Regions from separate parts of the Ningiella algicola genome, predicted to be linked through region 2. Evidence: predicted binding sites of a transcription regulator. Region 2 holds the regulator's gene; the other holds the start of a gene.
What was found. The regulator NrdR, encoded in region 2, represses ribonucleotide reductase genes. The targets are predictions, from matches to a motif close to AAACACNANATNTNGTGTTT.
Positions count from the first base shown of each region.

Region 1: a site for NrdR is predicted at 2,053-2,072, ahead of nrdA (class 1a ribonucleoside-diphosphate reductase subunit alpha). Genes of this name have one in related genera too.

Region 1 is NZ_CP171821.2:696,618-703,285, forward strand. Features, by position in the region: gene gyrA (DNA topoisomerase (ATP-hydrolyzing) subunit A) at 1-831, opposite strand, end outside; gene ubiG (bifunctional 2-polyprenyl-6-hydroxyphenol methylase/3-demethylubiquinol 3-O-methyltransferase UbiG) at 1,192-1,890, shown strand; gene nrdA (class 1a ribonucleoside-diphosphate reductase subunit alpha) at 2,341-4,662, shown strand; gene nrdB (class Ia ribonucleoside-diphosphate reductase subunit beta) at 4,681-5,811, shown strand; gene yfaE (class I ribonucleotide reductase maintenance protein YfaE) at 5,839-6,108, shown strand; gene purC (phosphoribosylaminoimidazolesuccinocarboxamide synthase) at 6,199-6,668, opposite strand, start outside.
Region 2 is NZ_CP171821.2:4,145,418-4,152,085, forward strand. Features, by position in the region: gene ettA (energy-dependent translational throttle protein EttA) at 1-1,179, opposite strand, end outside; gene lpxD (UDP-3-O-(3-hydroxymyristoyl)glucosamine N-acyltransferase) at 1,410-2,432, shown strand; gene glyA (serine hydroxymethyltransferase) at 2,755-3,996, shown strand; gene nrdR (transcriptional regulator NrdR) at 4,002-4,460, shown strand; gene ribD (bifunctional diaminohydroxyphosphoribosylaminopyrimidine deaminase/5-amino-6-(5-phosphoribosylamino)uracil reductase RibD) at 4,502-5,650, shown strand; gene PN836_RS18075 (riboflavin synthase) at 5,728-6,387, shown strand; gene ribBA (bifunctional 3,4-dihydroxy-2-butanone-4-phosphate synthase/GTP cyclohydrolase II) at 6,456-6,668, shown strand, end outside.

The DNA.
Region 1 (6,668 bases), 1.3 Mb from region 2:
GGCAATTTTTTCAATTAATCTGGCTTTGTTTACCTGATACGGAATTTCGTGAACGATAATAGTTTCTTTACCGTTTTCTTCTTGCTCTATTGTCGCTTTAGCTCGCAAATAGATTTTACCGCGACCTGTTTTATAGGCGTTTATAATGCCTTGTCGGCCGCTAATAATGGCTGCCGTTGGGAAGTCTGGGCCAGGAATATGCTCAAGTAACTCTTCAAATTCAATGTTTGGATTTTCTATTAATGCTAAACACGCACTCACTACTTCGCTTAAGTTATGAGGCGGAATATTTGTCGCCATACCAACAGCGATACCAGACGAACCATTAACCAGTAAGTTGGGCACGCGAGTGGGCAATACTTCGGGAATAAATTCCGTGCCGTCATAATTAGGCACGAAGTTAACGGTTTCTTTTTCTAGGTCCGCAAGTAGCTCGTGGGCGATTTTGGCCATTCGAACTTCGGTATAACGCATTGCGGCAGCAGAGTCTCCGTCCACAGAACCAAAATTACCTTGACCATCTACCAACATGTAGCGCAGGGAAAAAGGTTGCGCCATCCTAACAATGGTATCGTACACAGCAGAATCGCCATGCGGGTGATACTTACCAATCACATCGCCTACGACGCGTGCGGACTTTTTATAAGGCTTATTAAAATCGTTTTTTAACTCATTCATCGCGAATAAAACTCGGCGATGCACTGGCTTTAAACCATCGCGAACATCGGGTAATGCGCGCCCGACAATAACGCTCATTGCATAATCTAAGTAGGAGTTTTTGAGTTCTTCTTCGATATTAATGGGGGAAATATCTTTGGCGTTGTCAGTCATAAACTGAATGATCCTTTATAGTTGTGAGTCATCACTCTGACTTTACTCATTCTCTAAATGAGCGCAGGTCTGAAAGCTGAAAACATAAACGAATAAGCGCAGCGTTTACTTAAAGCAGAAATGATTCACTTTGTTTTATTATCATTATCGTTCCAACTCACGATAGTAGCATTATGTATTGTGAAAATGTAGCGCTGCGTGAAGGATTATGTTGCAAAATTCGCTTCATTTTATTCGCTAGCCAGCAGACAAAGTAAATGGTGTATAAATGATAAGGGATGGATTCGAGAAATAGCTTGAAAAAGCGCGCGCACATATACAATATGCATCGATAAATATTTCTGCAAGCAAAAAGGCAAAATGACAAACGTTGACGCACAAGAACTCAGCAAGTTCGCTCAATTAGCGGATGAATGGTGGGACAAAGATGGGAAATTTAAGTCACTGCATGACATTAATCCGCTTCGCACCGAATACATCCAGACCCAATGTAGCGGTCTGTTCGGCAAAACGGTGCTCGATGTTGGCTGCGGTGGAGGCATTTTATCTGAAGCATTAGCTCAGTGCGGCGCGATAGTCACTGGCATAGATATGGTGCAAGTTTCGCTTGATGTGGCGAATCTGCATCGCTTAGACAGCGGTGTAGCTGTTGACTATCATTTAAGTACCGCAGAGCAATGGGCTGAACATCACAATGAGCACTACGATGTGGTGTGTTGCCTGGAGATGCTAGAGCATGTCCCTGACCCAGCATCCATTGTGAAAAGTTGTGCGCAAATGCTTAAACCCGGTGGTACAGCCATCTTCTCTACTCTTAATAGAAATACCAAATCGTATTTTATGGCCATCGTTGGTGCGGAGTACTTATTTAATATGGTACCAAGAGGCACACATGAGCATAAGAAATTCATTAAACCTTTTGAACTAGTCTCCATGGTGGAGCAGACCTCGCTCACACCTAAAAAAATGATAGGTATGCACTTTAATCCTCTCAAAAATGAATACTATTTAAGTGACGACAATGTTGACGTTAACTATTTTTTGGTGTGTCAGGGTTAAGTCATTTTTAGAACTAAAAAACGCATTGTTAGATTGATTTGTTTCATTGCTTTTTTCTGGATATGACTTGAATCGTCTATAACTCAGGCAACAATTCACTTCATCGGTTAGTTATCACTAACCAAAATTGATCACTTTTTTGTTACGATAACTTGACAGCCAAAACACAAGATATAGTGGTTGCATTACTCATTTAGGCGCATTATCTTGTGTTCATCAATAAGAACCCGTAGTCTATTGATTCGCGCGCTAACGTAAAGTTCTGACAAAAAACACTAGCTGCTATCTTGCTGAGGTGGTGCTGGCTGAAAACAAGAATAAGAATAAAGTCCTTACATAAACGTGAGTTACGTCGTTTAGTCAAAAGGCCGTTCTTATTATGCTTGGTTACAGCAGTAGATTGTCATGAAACTGTGCGTTGATAAAAACAACACTAAGAGCATAACAACAATGAATAACGATCTTTTGGTAACGAAGCGAGATGGTGCTCAAGAGCCCATCGATTTAGACAAAATCCACAAAGTTGTCACATGGGCAGCTAATGGCCTAGACGAAGTGTCAGTATCCCAAGTGGAGATAAAGGCACAGATTCAGTTCTACAATGGCATCAAAACCTCAGAAATTCACGAAACGCTCATAAAGTCAGCCGCTGACCTTATTTCAACTGACGTGCCTGATTATCAGTATATGGCAGCGCGCTTGGCAATATTCCATTTGCGCAAAAAAGCCTATGGTCAATATGAGCCCCCTGCCCTTTTTGCACATGTAAAGTCCCTCGTTGGGCAAGGTAAATATGACGAACATTTGCTCGAAGATTATACGCAAAAAGAATTCGAAGAAATGGATGCGTTCATTGACCACGCGCGCGACATGAATTTCAGTTACGCAGCGGTTAAGCAACTTGAAGGCAAATATCTTGTTCAAAATCGCGTAACAGGCGAAATTTATGAAAGCGCTCAATTTTTGTATGTGCTTGTGGCCGCATGCCTGTTTGCTAAATATCCAAGCGACACCCGCATGGATTACATTAAACGTTTCTATGACGCAGCTTCAACATTTAAGTTATCGCTCCCAACGCCAATCATGGCCGGCGTTCGCACGCCCACACGTCAATTTAGCTCTTGCGTATTAATTGAAACGGGCGACAGTCTAGATTCTATCAATGCAACTGCAAGCGCAATTGTGAAATACGTGAGCCAGCGTGCTGGCATTGGCATTAATGCAGGTCGAATTAGAGCGCTAGGTAGTCCAATCCGTGGTGGCGAAGCCTTCCATACTGGTTGTGTGCCTTTTTACAAATATTTCCAAACTGCTGTAAAAAGTTGCTCACAAGGTGGTGTACGCGGCGGCGCTGCCACACTGTTTTATCCAATGTGGCACCTGGAAGTAGAATCTCTACTCGTACTTAAAAACAATCGCGGCGTTGAAGAGAATCGTGTCCGCCACTTAGATTACGGTGTGCAGTGCAACAAATTAATGTACACCCGAATGATCAAAGACGACTACATCACATTATTCAGCCCCTCAGATGTACCCGGTCTATATGACGCGTTTTTTGCTGACCAGAATAAGTTCGAAGAACTTTATGTGAAGTACGAAAATGATGACAGCATTCGCAAAAAGCGCGTAAAAGCCATAGATTTGTTTAGTCAATTTATGCAAGAACGTGCGAGCACTGGCCGTATTTACTTGCAGAATGTGGATCATTGCAATACGCATAGTCCCTTTGACCCTTCAGTTGCGCCAGTGCGCCAAAGCAACTTATGTTTAGAAATTGCATTACCGACTAAGCCACTTCGTAATGTGGATGATGCAGAGGGTGAAATCGCTCTGTGCACATTATCTGCGTTTAATTTAGGTGCAATTGAAAGCTTAGATGATTTTGCAGAACTTGCTGACTTGTCCGTACGAGCGCTTGATAGCCTATTAGACTATCAAGACTACCCCGTCCCCGCTGCATTGACTGCAACAATGGGGCGACGAACGCTGGGAATAGGCGTAATTAACTTCGCGTACTATCTAGCGAAAAACGGCGTTAAGTATTCTGATCACAGTGCCAACGGTTTAATCCATCGTACCTTTGAAGCTATGCAGTACCATCTCATGCGTGCTTCAAACAATTTGGCAAAAGAAAAAGGCGCCTGCCCTAAATTTAATGAAACCACTTATTCAAAAGGCATTATGCCAATTGACTCTTACAAAAAAGACTTGGATAAGGTGTGCAATGAGCCACTTCGTTATGATTGGGATGCGCTTCGCGAAGACGTCGTGAAATACGGTTTGCGCAACTCGACACTATCTGCATTGATGCCGTCAGAGACTTCTTCACAAATCTCAAATGCCACTAACGGCATTGAACCACCGCGCGGACATATCAGTATTAAAACCAGTAAAGACGGCGTGTTAAAGCAAGTCGTGCCTGATTATAAAGCGCTTAAAAACGACTACGAATTACTATGGGACTTACCATCTAACGATGGTTATTTGCAGCTGGTTGCCATTATGCAGAAATTTGTTGACCAGACTATTTCGGCAAACACCAGCTACGATCCGAGTAAGTACGAAGGCAACAAAGTGCCAATGAAGCTACTGTTGAAAGACTTGCTAACGACTTACAAATTAGGTGTAAAAACTCTTTACTACCACAACACGCGCGATGGGGCCTCGGATAAGTCCGATGCTGAAATAGCGGCGAGCGTTCAACAGCCTCAAGCACAAACTGCCATTATAGAAGAAGATGATGATTGTGCCGGCGGTGCATGTAAAATTTAATCGGATACGGATGTAATAATGAGATATACAACCTTTAATCAAAAAACGACGGACACAATGAAAGAGCCGATGTTTTTCGGCGACCCGGTAAATGTAGCGCGTTACGATCAACAAAAACACCCTATTTTTGAAAAGTTGATTGAAAAACAAATATCATTCTTCTGGCGTCCAGAAGAAGTTGACGTGAGTAAAGACAGAGTTGACTTTCAAAAGTTAACTAACGCAGAGCAGCATATCTTCACATCAAATTTGAAATATCAAACACTGCTTGATTCGGTACAGGGACGCAGCCCTAACATTGCGTTTCTGCCGATTATTTCCTTGCCAGAGCTAGAAACCTGGGTAGAGACATGGTCGTTTTTTGAAACTATTCATTCTCGCTCATACACGCATATTTTGCGTAACTTGTTTTCTGATCCCAGCGGCATTTTCGACGATATTGTTGTAAATGAGGAAATTAAGCGACGAGCAACCGATATTTCGAAATACTACGATGATTTGATTTTCTACACTCAGCTATATCAAACGCGTGGCGAAGGCGTGTTTACCATCGATGGTGAAACACACGAAGTGAACATGCGCAGTTTGAAGAAAAAGCTGTTCTTGTGCATGAATTCGGTCAACGCACTTGAAGCGATTAGATTCTACGTGTCATTTGCTTGCACCTTTGCATTTGCAGAGCGAGAGTTAATGGAAGGAAACTCTAAGATTATTCGCTTAATTGCGCGAGATGAGAATATCCACCTTACATCAACTCAGCACATCTTAAACCTATGGATGAAAGGTAAAGACGATCCTGAAATGGCGGAGATTGCAAAGGAGTGCGAACAAGAAGCCAAAGATATATTTTTATTGGCTGTGGAGCAGGAAAAGCAATGGGCGAAGTATTTGTTCAAAGATGGCTCTATGCTTGGCTTGAACGAAGAAATACTCAGTCAATATGTGGAATATATTGCCAACCAACGCATGGCTGCAATAGGCATGGGACAACCTTTTGAAGTCAGTAGCAACCCTTTACCATGGATGAACAACTATTTAACGTCAGATAATGTGCAGGTTGCACCACAAGAAACTGAAATCAGTTCCTATCTCGTAGGGCAAATTGACAGTGAAGTAGCCTCTGGCGATTTTGAAGAGTTCGAGCTATAGCGCTTTGCTAAGGTAAATTCTCTAAAAATGATCGTTAAAACCGACAAACCAAGCGTGTGCGTTAATAATTGCACACGCTTTTCATTTGAACATGAAGACAACCTCCTCATTGCAATGGAACGTCAGAACATAGACGTGCATTATCATTGCAGAGAGGGATTTTGTGGAGCGTGCAGAACTCGCTTGATATCAGGTCAGGTCGAATATAAAGTTGAGCCGCTTGCGTGTATTGAAGATGATGAAGTGTTGGTATGTTGTTGCGTGCCGATTACAGATGTGTCCTTAGACACTTACTAGAAATAAAAGCTCGTTGTAACTTACACCAGCACCATTGACTTCAAAGTCGTTCCCGCGAAGGCAGAACTTTCCTAACCAACCTAAGCGTTCTTAAATATCTAAACCAATCCGCGATGCAATCTCGATGTAAGATTCCACAACTGAGCCCAGGCCTTGTCGAAAACGGTCTTTATCAAGCTTACGTCTGGTCTCACTATCCCACAGTCGGCATCCGTCGGGAGAGAACTCATCTCCAAGGATAATATCCCCGTTTTTATCTACCCCAAACTCAAGTTTGAAATCAACTAAGAGCATGCCACCTTCAGCAAACAATGGCGCCAAGATAGCATTAACCTGAAGTGTTAAGGCCCTCATTTGGTCAATTTGAGCTTGCGTTGCCCATTTGAAGCCAACAATGTGTGATTCGTTGATCATAGGGTCATGAAGGGCATCGTTTTTAAGGAAAAACTCAAAGGTCGGTGGCACAAGCTCAATGCCTTCTTCAACCCCTAGCCTTTTGCACAACGAGCCCGCTGCGAAATTGCGAACAACACACTCTACGGGGATCATGTCCAGCTTCT
Region 2 (6,668 bases):
CTGGTCGACACTGGCAATTTGGACGCTTTCGCCAATTTCAATCGTGCCTGAATCTGGTGTTTCTTTGCCGGTAAGCATTTTAAACAGGGTCGATTTACCTGCGCCGTTGGGTCCAATAATGCCAACGATTGCACCTTTGGGTACTTTGAATGAAAGGTCGTCGATGAGCAGGCGATCACCATAAGACTTTTTCAAATGGCTAACTTCGATCACTTTATCACCCAAGCGCTCCCCGGGGGGAATAAACAGCTCGTTGGTTTCGTTCCGCTTTTGATAGTCATTGGTATTTAGCTCTTCAAACTTCGCCATTCTTGCTTTGCTTTTTGCCTGGCGACCCTTGGGATTACTTCGCACCCATTCAAGCTCTTGCTTAATCGACTTTTGGCGCGCGTTTTCTGCTCGCTCCTCTTGCTCAAGTCTCGCGTCTTTTTGCTCCAACCAGCTAGAGTAATTACCTTCCCAGGGGATCCCTTCTCCCCTGTCGAGCTCTAAAATCCAACCAGCGACATTATCCAGAAAATACCTATCGTGCGTAATGGCAACAACGGTTCCTTCGTAATCATGTAAAAAGCGCTCTAACCAAGCGACTGATTCAGCATCTAGATGGTTTGTCGGCTCATCGAGAAGCAGCATTTCAGGCTTTTCTAACAGCAACTTACATAGGGCGACTCGGCGTTGTTCGCCGCCAGAAAGTTTGCTGACGTCTGCATCCCAAGGTGGAAGGCGCAAGGCGTCGGCAGCCCGTTCGAGCGCGTTGTCGAGATTATGCCCATCTTTGCTTTGAATAATAGCTTCAAGTTCGCCTTGCTCTTTGGCCAGTGCGTCAAAATCTGCACCGTCTTCCGCATAGGCGGCATAGACCTCATCTAAGCGTTTGAGAGCATGAACGACATCTTCGACCGCCTCTTCAATATTTCCGCGCACATCTTTACTCTCGTTTAACTTAGGTTCTTGAGCCAGATAACCGACTTTTAACCCGGGCTGCGGCCGTGCTTCGCCCTCAATGTCGGTATCAAGACCGGCCATGATTTTAAGCAGTGTTGATTTACCCGCGCCATTTAAACCTAAAACCCCTATTTTGGCGCCTGGGAAAAAACTGAGGGAAATGTTCTTGAGAATGTGACGGTTAGGAGGCACGACTTTGCCAACCCTATGCATACTATAAACAAATTGGGCCATAATTAACTCTTAAAAGCTCATGAATATTGAAACGCCTTGCAAAGACATGGTGGTCTCATATGCAAGCGAAAAGGTTATTGTAGTCGACTTAGACTGCAGATAACACTATTGAAGGTATTCACCGGCAACAAACTTGTTTGCAAGATATTGTTTCGCATCACATAATGATGCTTATCATACATGCTTGCGTTCATCGTCAGGCATCTCATCTTAGATATTCTTAACAGGACATGCGTATGCCTTATTCATTATTAGAGCTTGCCAAACATATCGGTGGTCACGTTGTTGGCGATAATGACCATCAGATTTCGTCAATGGCGACTCTGGCAAGTGCCAATAATGAGCAATTATCTTTTTTATCCAATAGCAAATATGCAAGTGAGCTGGAAAACACACAGGCAGGTGGCGTAATACTCAACGAAGCGCAGGCAAAAGCGTACAAAGGGAATGCCATTGTCTGTCAAAATCCTTATCTTGGATATGCCTTGATATCGCAATTATTGGACCCAAGTCCTAAACCCCAGCCAGGAATTTCAAAATTAGCAAACATCCATGATAGCGCTAAGTTAGGAGAGAATGTATCTATTGCAGCAGGCGCTTACATCAGCGAAGAGGTCACTATTGGTGACAATGTTTCGATTAGTAGTGGCGTATTTATCGGTCCTGGCGCTCGCATTGGCGACGGATGTCACTTGCGTGCAAACGTAAGCATTTATCATCACGTCATACTTGATAAAAACGTATCCATTCATAGCGGAACGGTTGTAGGTTCCGACGGATTTGGATATGCAAATGACAAAGGGGCATGGATAAAAATCCCTCAAACCGGCTCAGTACGTATCGGTGCAAATACCGAAATTGGTGCAAACGCTTGTATTGACCGCGGCGCGTTAGACGATACCGTTATTGGCAAAAACTGCATCATAGATAATCTAGTGCAGATTGCGCATAATTGCGTGATTGGCGACTATTCGTGTATTTGTGGCCATACCGGCATAGCCGGGTCGGTGTCCATTGGAAAGCATGTCGTAATTGCTGGGAGTGTGGGGATCAACGGCCACATTAACATTTGTGACAATGTGCAGGTCACCGGTTTTTCTATGGTAACTAAGAGCATTACCGAGCCCGGTGTTTATTCATCAGGTATCCCAGTGTCGCCCACTCGGGAGTGGCAAAAAAATACAGTTAAACTGCGAAACATCGACAAACTCTACGAGCGCGTAAAGTCTTTAGAGCGTCAAGCGAAAGTCTAACGATATGCTACCAATCTGCTTGTCAAAGCAGTAAAGAATCACGCGCAAATGATTGTGGTTTATTTTGCTTTTCACCCTATACAAAAGTCTGAATTGTTTTAGAATAGCGGCTGATTTTTAGTGTCGTTATTAAATAACCTCAACGCAGTACTTCACGTTTTTATCACTACTTGGTGATAATTTAATAAATACATTGATAAAACAAGCATTTGCACTATCGCTTATCCCGAGTTGAGGTTAAATAAGAATTTAGGGTAAAGGTCTTGTGCTTAGCGTGCGCTCTACCTGTGCGAGGAAAGGAGAATTTGTGTTATCCAGTAAAATGACTATCGAGCAGTTCGATCCCGAATTGTCCGAAGCAATGGAAAAAGAAAAACAGCGCCAAGAGCATCATATAGAGCTTATTGCATCTGAAAACTATTGCAGTCCTCGTGTACTGGAAGCACAAGGCTCGCAGCTTACTAATAAATATGCAGAAGGCTACCCCGGTAAGCGCTACTACGGCGGTTGCGAATATGTAGATATCGCAGAAGAGCTTGCCATTGAGCGAGCAAAAGAGCTGTTTGGATGTAGCTATGCGAACGTCCAACCACATTCAGGCTCACAAGCTAACACCGCCGTTTTTATGGCTTTAATAGACGCCAACGATACAGTACTTGGTATGAGTCTGGCGGATGGTGGGCACTTAACTCACGGTTCACACGTCAACTTTTCTGGCAAAACTTATAACGCAGTCCAATACGGTTTGCACCCAGATACTGGTGTCATTGATTACGAGCAAGTTGAAAAATTAGCGCTTGAACACAAACCCAAACTAATTATTGGCGGCTTTTCTGCCTACTCGGGTGTGGTTGACTGGGCACGATTTAGAGAAATCGCTGACAAAGTCGGTGCATATTTGCTGGTTGATATGGCGCATGTAGCTGGACTTGTCGCTGCTGGTGAATACCCAAGCCCAATTCCTCATGCCCATGTTGTCACAACCACAACTCACAAAACACTCGCAGGCCCACGCGGTGGCTTAATTCTTTCAAACTGCGGTGACGAAACGCTTTACAAAAAGTTCAACAGTGCAGTGTTCCCAGGAAACCAAGGTGGACCGCTTTGCCATGTGATTGCAGCTAAAGCCGTAGCATTCAAAGAGGCCTTGTCTGAAGACTTTAAGGTATATCAAAAGCAAGTGCTTAAAAATGCAAAAGCAATGGTGTCAGTGATGCAGGAGCGCGGCTACACTATCGTTTCAAACGGAACTGACAATCACCTATTCCTGCTGGATTTAATTAACAAAGATATTACCGGTAAAGATGCAGATGCAGCTTTAGGTCGCGCAAACATTACGGTAAATAAAAACTCTGTTCCAAACGACCCGCGCTCACCTTTTGTGACTAGTGGCCTTCGCATCGGTTCGCCCGCTATCACGCGCAGAGGCTTCACGGAAGCTGAAGCTAAGCAAGTGGCAACGTGGATTTGCGATGTGCTTGATAACATGGGCGATGAATCTGTGATTGATAGAGTAAAGGGCGAAGTTGTCAGCTTGTGCGAAAAATTCCCGGTTTACGGTTAATTTAAATGTTTTGTCCTTTTTGCACGGCGCAAGAAACCAAGGTCATTGATTCAAGGCTTGTGTCTGACGGGGCTCAAATCAGGCGCAGGCGCCAGTGTCTGGAGTGCAGTGAACGTTTTACCACCTTTGAGGCAGCGGAGTTGGTCATGCCTCGCATCGTCAAACGCGACCATACTCGAGAACCATTTAATGAAGAAAAGCTAATGGCGGGTTTGCAAAGGGCCCTAGAAAAACGCCCTGTGAGTATTGAGGCGATTGAGCAGTGTGTGTTTCAGATAAAAGCGGCGCTTCGAGCAACAGGTGAGCGGGAAGTCAAAAGTGAATATGTTGGCGAGCTGATCATGGAAGCGCTTAAAAAGCTTGATAAAGTAGCCTATGTGCGTTTTGCTTCGGTCTATCGTTCTTTTGAAGACGTAAAAGAATTCGGCGAAGAAATAGCGAGATTAGCTGAAAGCAACAAATAAGCATTTGGCGCGGCTCTATGCCCTGCAATAGGAACTTGTAGATGAAAACGTCCGATGACTTCAGTGCCCAAGACGCCGCCTTTATGGCGCACGCACTTTCACTTGCCGAAAAAGGTCGATTTTCAACCACACCAAACCCCGCTGTCGGTTGTGTCATTGTTGACGATGATAACGAGATAGTAGCCCAAGGCTACCATGAAGTTGCTGGCGGTCATCATGCCGAGGTGAATGCACTCAACCAAGCGGGCGATAAGGCAAAAAACGCAAGTGTTTATGTAACCCTTGAACCTTGCGCGCACCATGGTCGCACAGGACCATGTGCTGAAGCGCTTGTAAACGCAGGTGTGCGCAGAGTGACTATTGCATCCATTGATCCTAATCCTCTTGTTGCTGGCAAAGGCATGGATATACTAACGCGAGCTGGCGTAGATGTTAGGTTTGGTTTGATGCAATCTCAGGCGTCAGCCCTCAACCGCGCTTTTTTTCACCGTATGCAAAACCAACGGCCTTACGTGGTGTTAAAGCTCGCATCAAGTTTGGATGGCAAAACAGCGCTTCAAAACGGCCTGAGTCAATGGATAACCAGCGAAGACGCGCGCAAAGATGTGCAAAAAGAGCGAGCACTTTCTTGCGCCATTTTAACCGGTTCTGGTACCGCCCTTGTTGACAACCCCCGATTAAATGTTCGTCCAGACCAACTTCCTGATAAAGATAGCCTTGCTTTCAAAAGTCGAAATAAACAGCCCTTGAGGGTGGTTATTGATGGTAAAGGGCAGCTGCATAGTAATTTGACGCTTATCGAAGATGGCGCCGCTACTTTGATATACAATCGAAAATTTAATCATGCCCTTGATTTTGAGCATGTGACCCAAGTGCAAATAATGCCTGAAAAGGATGAACGCCACCTTAACTTATCGCGTATTTTAGCTGACATTGGCAAACGCAATATTAACCGGCTTTTTGTGGAGGCGGGCGCGAAGTTAGCGGGTGCTTTGCTCGAGGCAGGTTTGGTGGATGAGTTGTTGCTGTATATTGCGCCAAAGATGCTTGGAGGCGGGGCGCGAGAATTAATATCTGGCGACGCAAAAACATCTTTGGATCAAGCGCTTGAGACTCAAATAAGTGAATTGCGACACATAGGGAAGGATATAAAGATTAAATGTACTTTCCCTATGAAAAAGGTGTCTTGAGTTAGGCTTTGCTTAACTTAAATTTAGGCGAAAACGCATTTCCCACAATTCAGGGAACTCAATAAAAGTGAGGCAATATGTTTACCGGGATTATAGAAGCCGTTGGTGAAATAAGTGCATTGGATAATAAAGGTGATGACATTCGCCTCACCGTGCAGTCTAAAACGCTTGATATGTCTGATGTCCACCTAGGCGATAGTATTGCAACCAACGGAGTATGCCTAACCGTGGTTGAGAAAGGCGATGATTACTATCGGGCCGATGTGTCTGCTGAAACAATTAAGTACACCGGCTTTGCAAACTATTCAGCAGGCAGTCGTGTCAACCTCGAAAAGGCAATGCGCACTGACAGCCGATTTGGCGGCCACATTGTTTCTGGACATGTTGATGGTGTAGGTCATGTTGAATCGATTGTAGAGCACACGCGTTATGTTGAAGTATGGGTAAAGGCACCTGATTCGCTTGCTAAATATATCGCACACAAGGGTTCCATCACAGTGGATGGCGTCAGTCTGACTGTAAATGAAGTGAAAGGCGCTTCATTTATGCTTTGGCTCATTCCACACACGCTAAAAGAAACGGTGATTGGAGACTATAAAGTTGGGACTGCCGTTAACTTGGAAGTTGATGTTATTGCCAGATATTTAGAGCGTTTGATGCTCGGCGATAAGGCGGCACACACAGACACTCACGATATCAGCCTGAACTTTTTAGCGGAACACGGGTATTTGAAGTAGCAAATTGTTTTCTAAAGGCATATTGCTCAATCGTCATACAGGCGACTAATTTTAAGGTAAGGCATTAGATGGCATTAGACAGCACAAAAGACATCATCGAGGATATCCGTCAAGGTAAAATGGTTATCCTGATGGATGATGAAGACCGAGAAAACGAAGGTGACATCATAATGGCAGCTCAGCACGTGACGCCGCAGGCCATTAATTTTATGGTCACGCATGCACGCGGCCTAGTGTGCTTGCCGATGACAACCGAAAGATGTCGCAAACTTAAATTACCG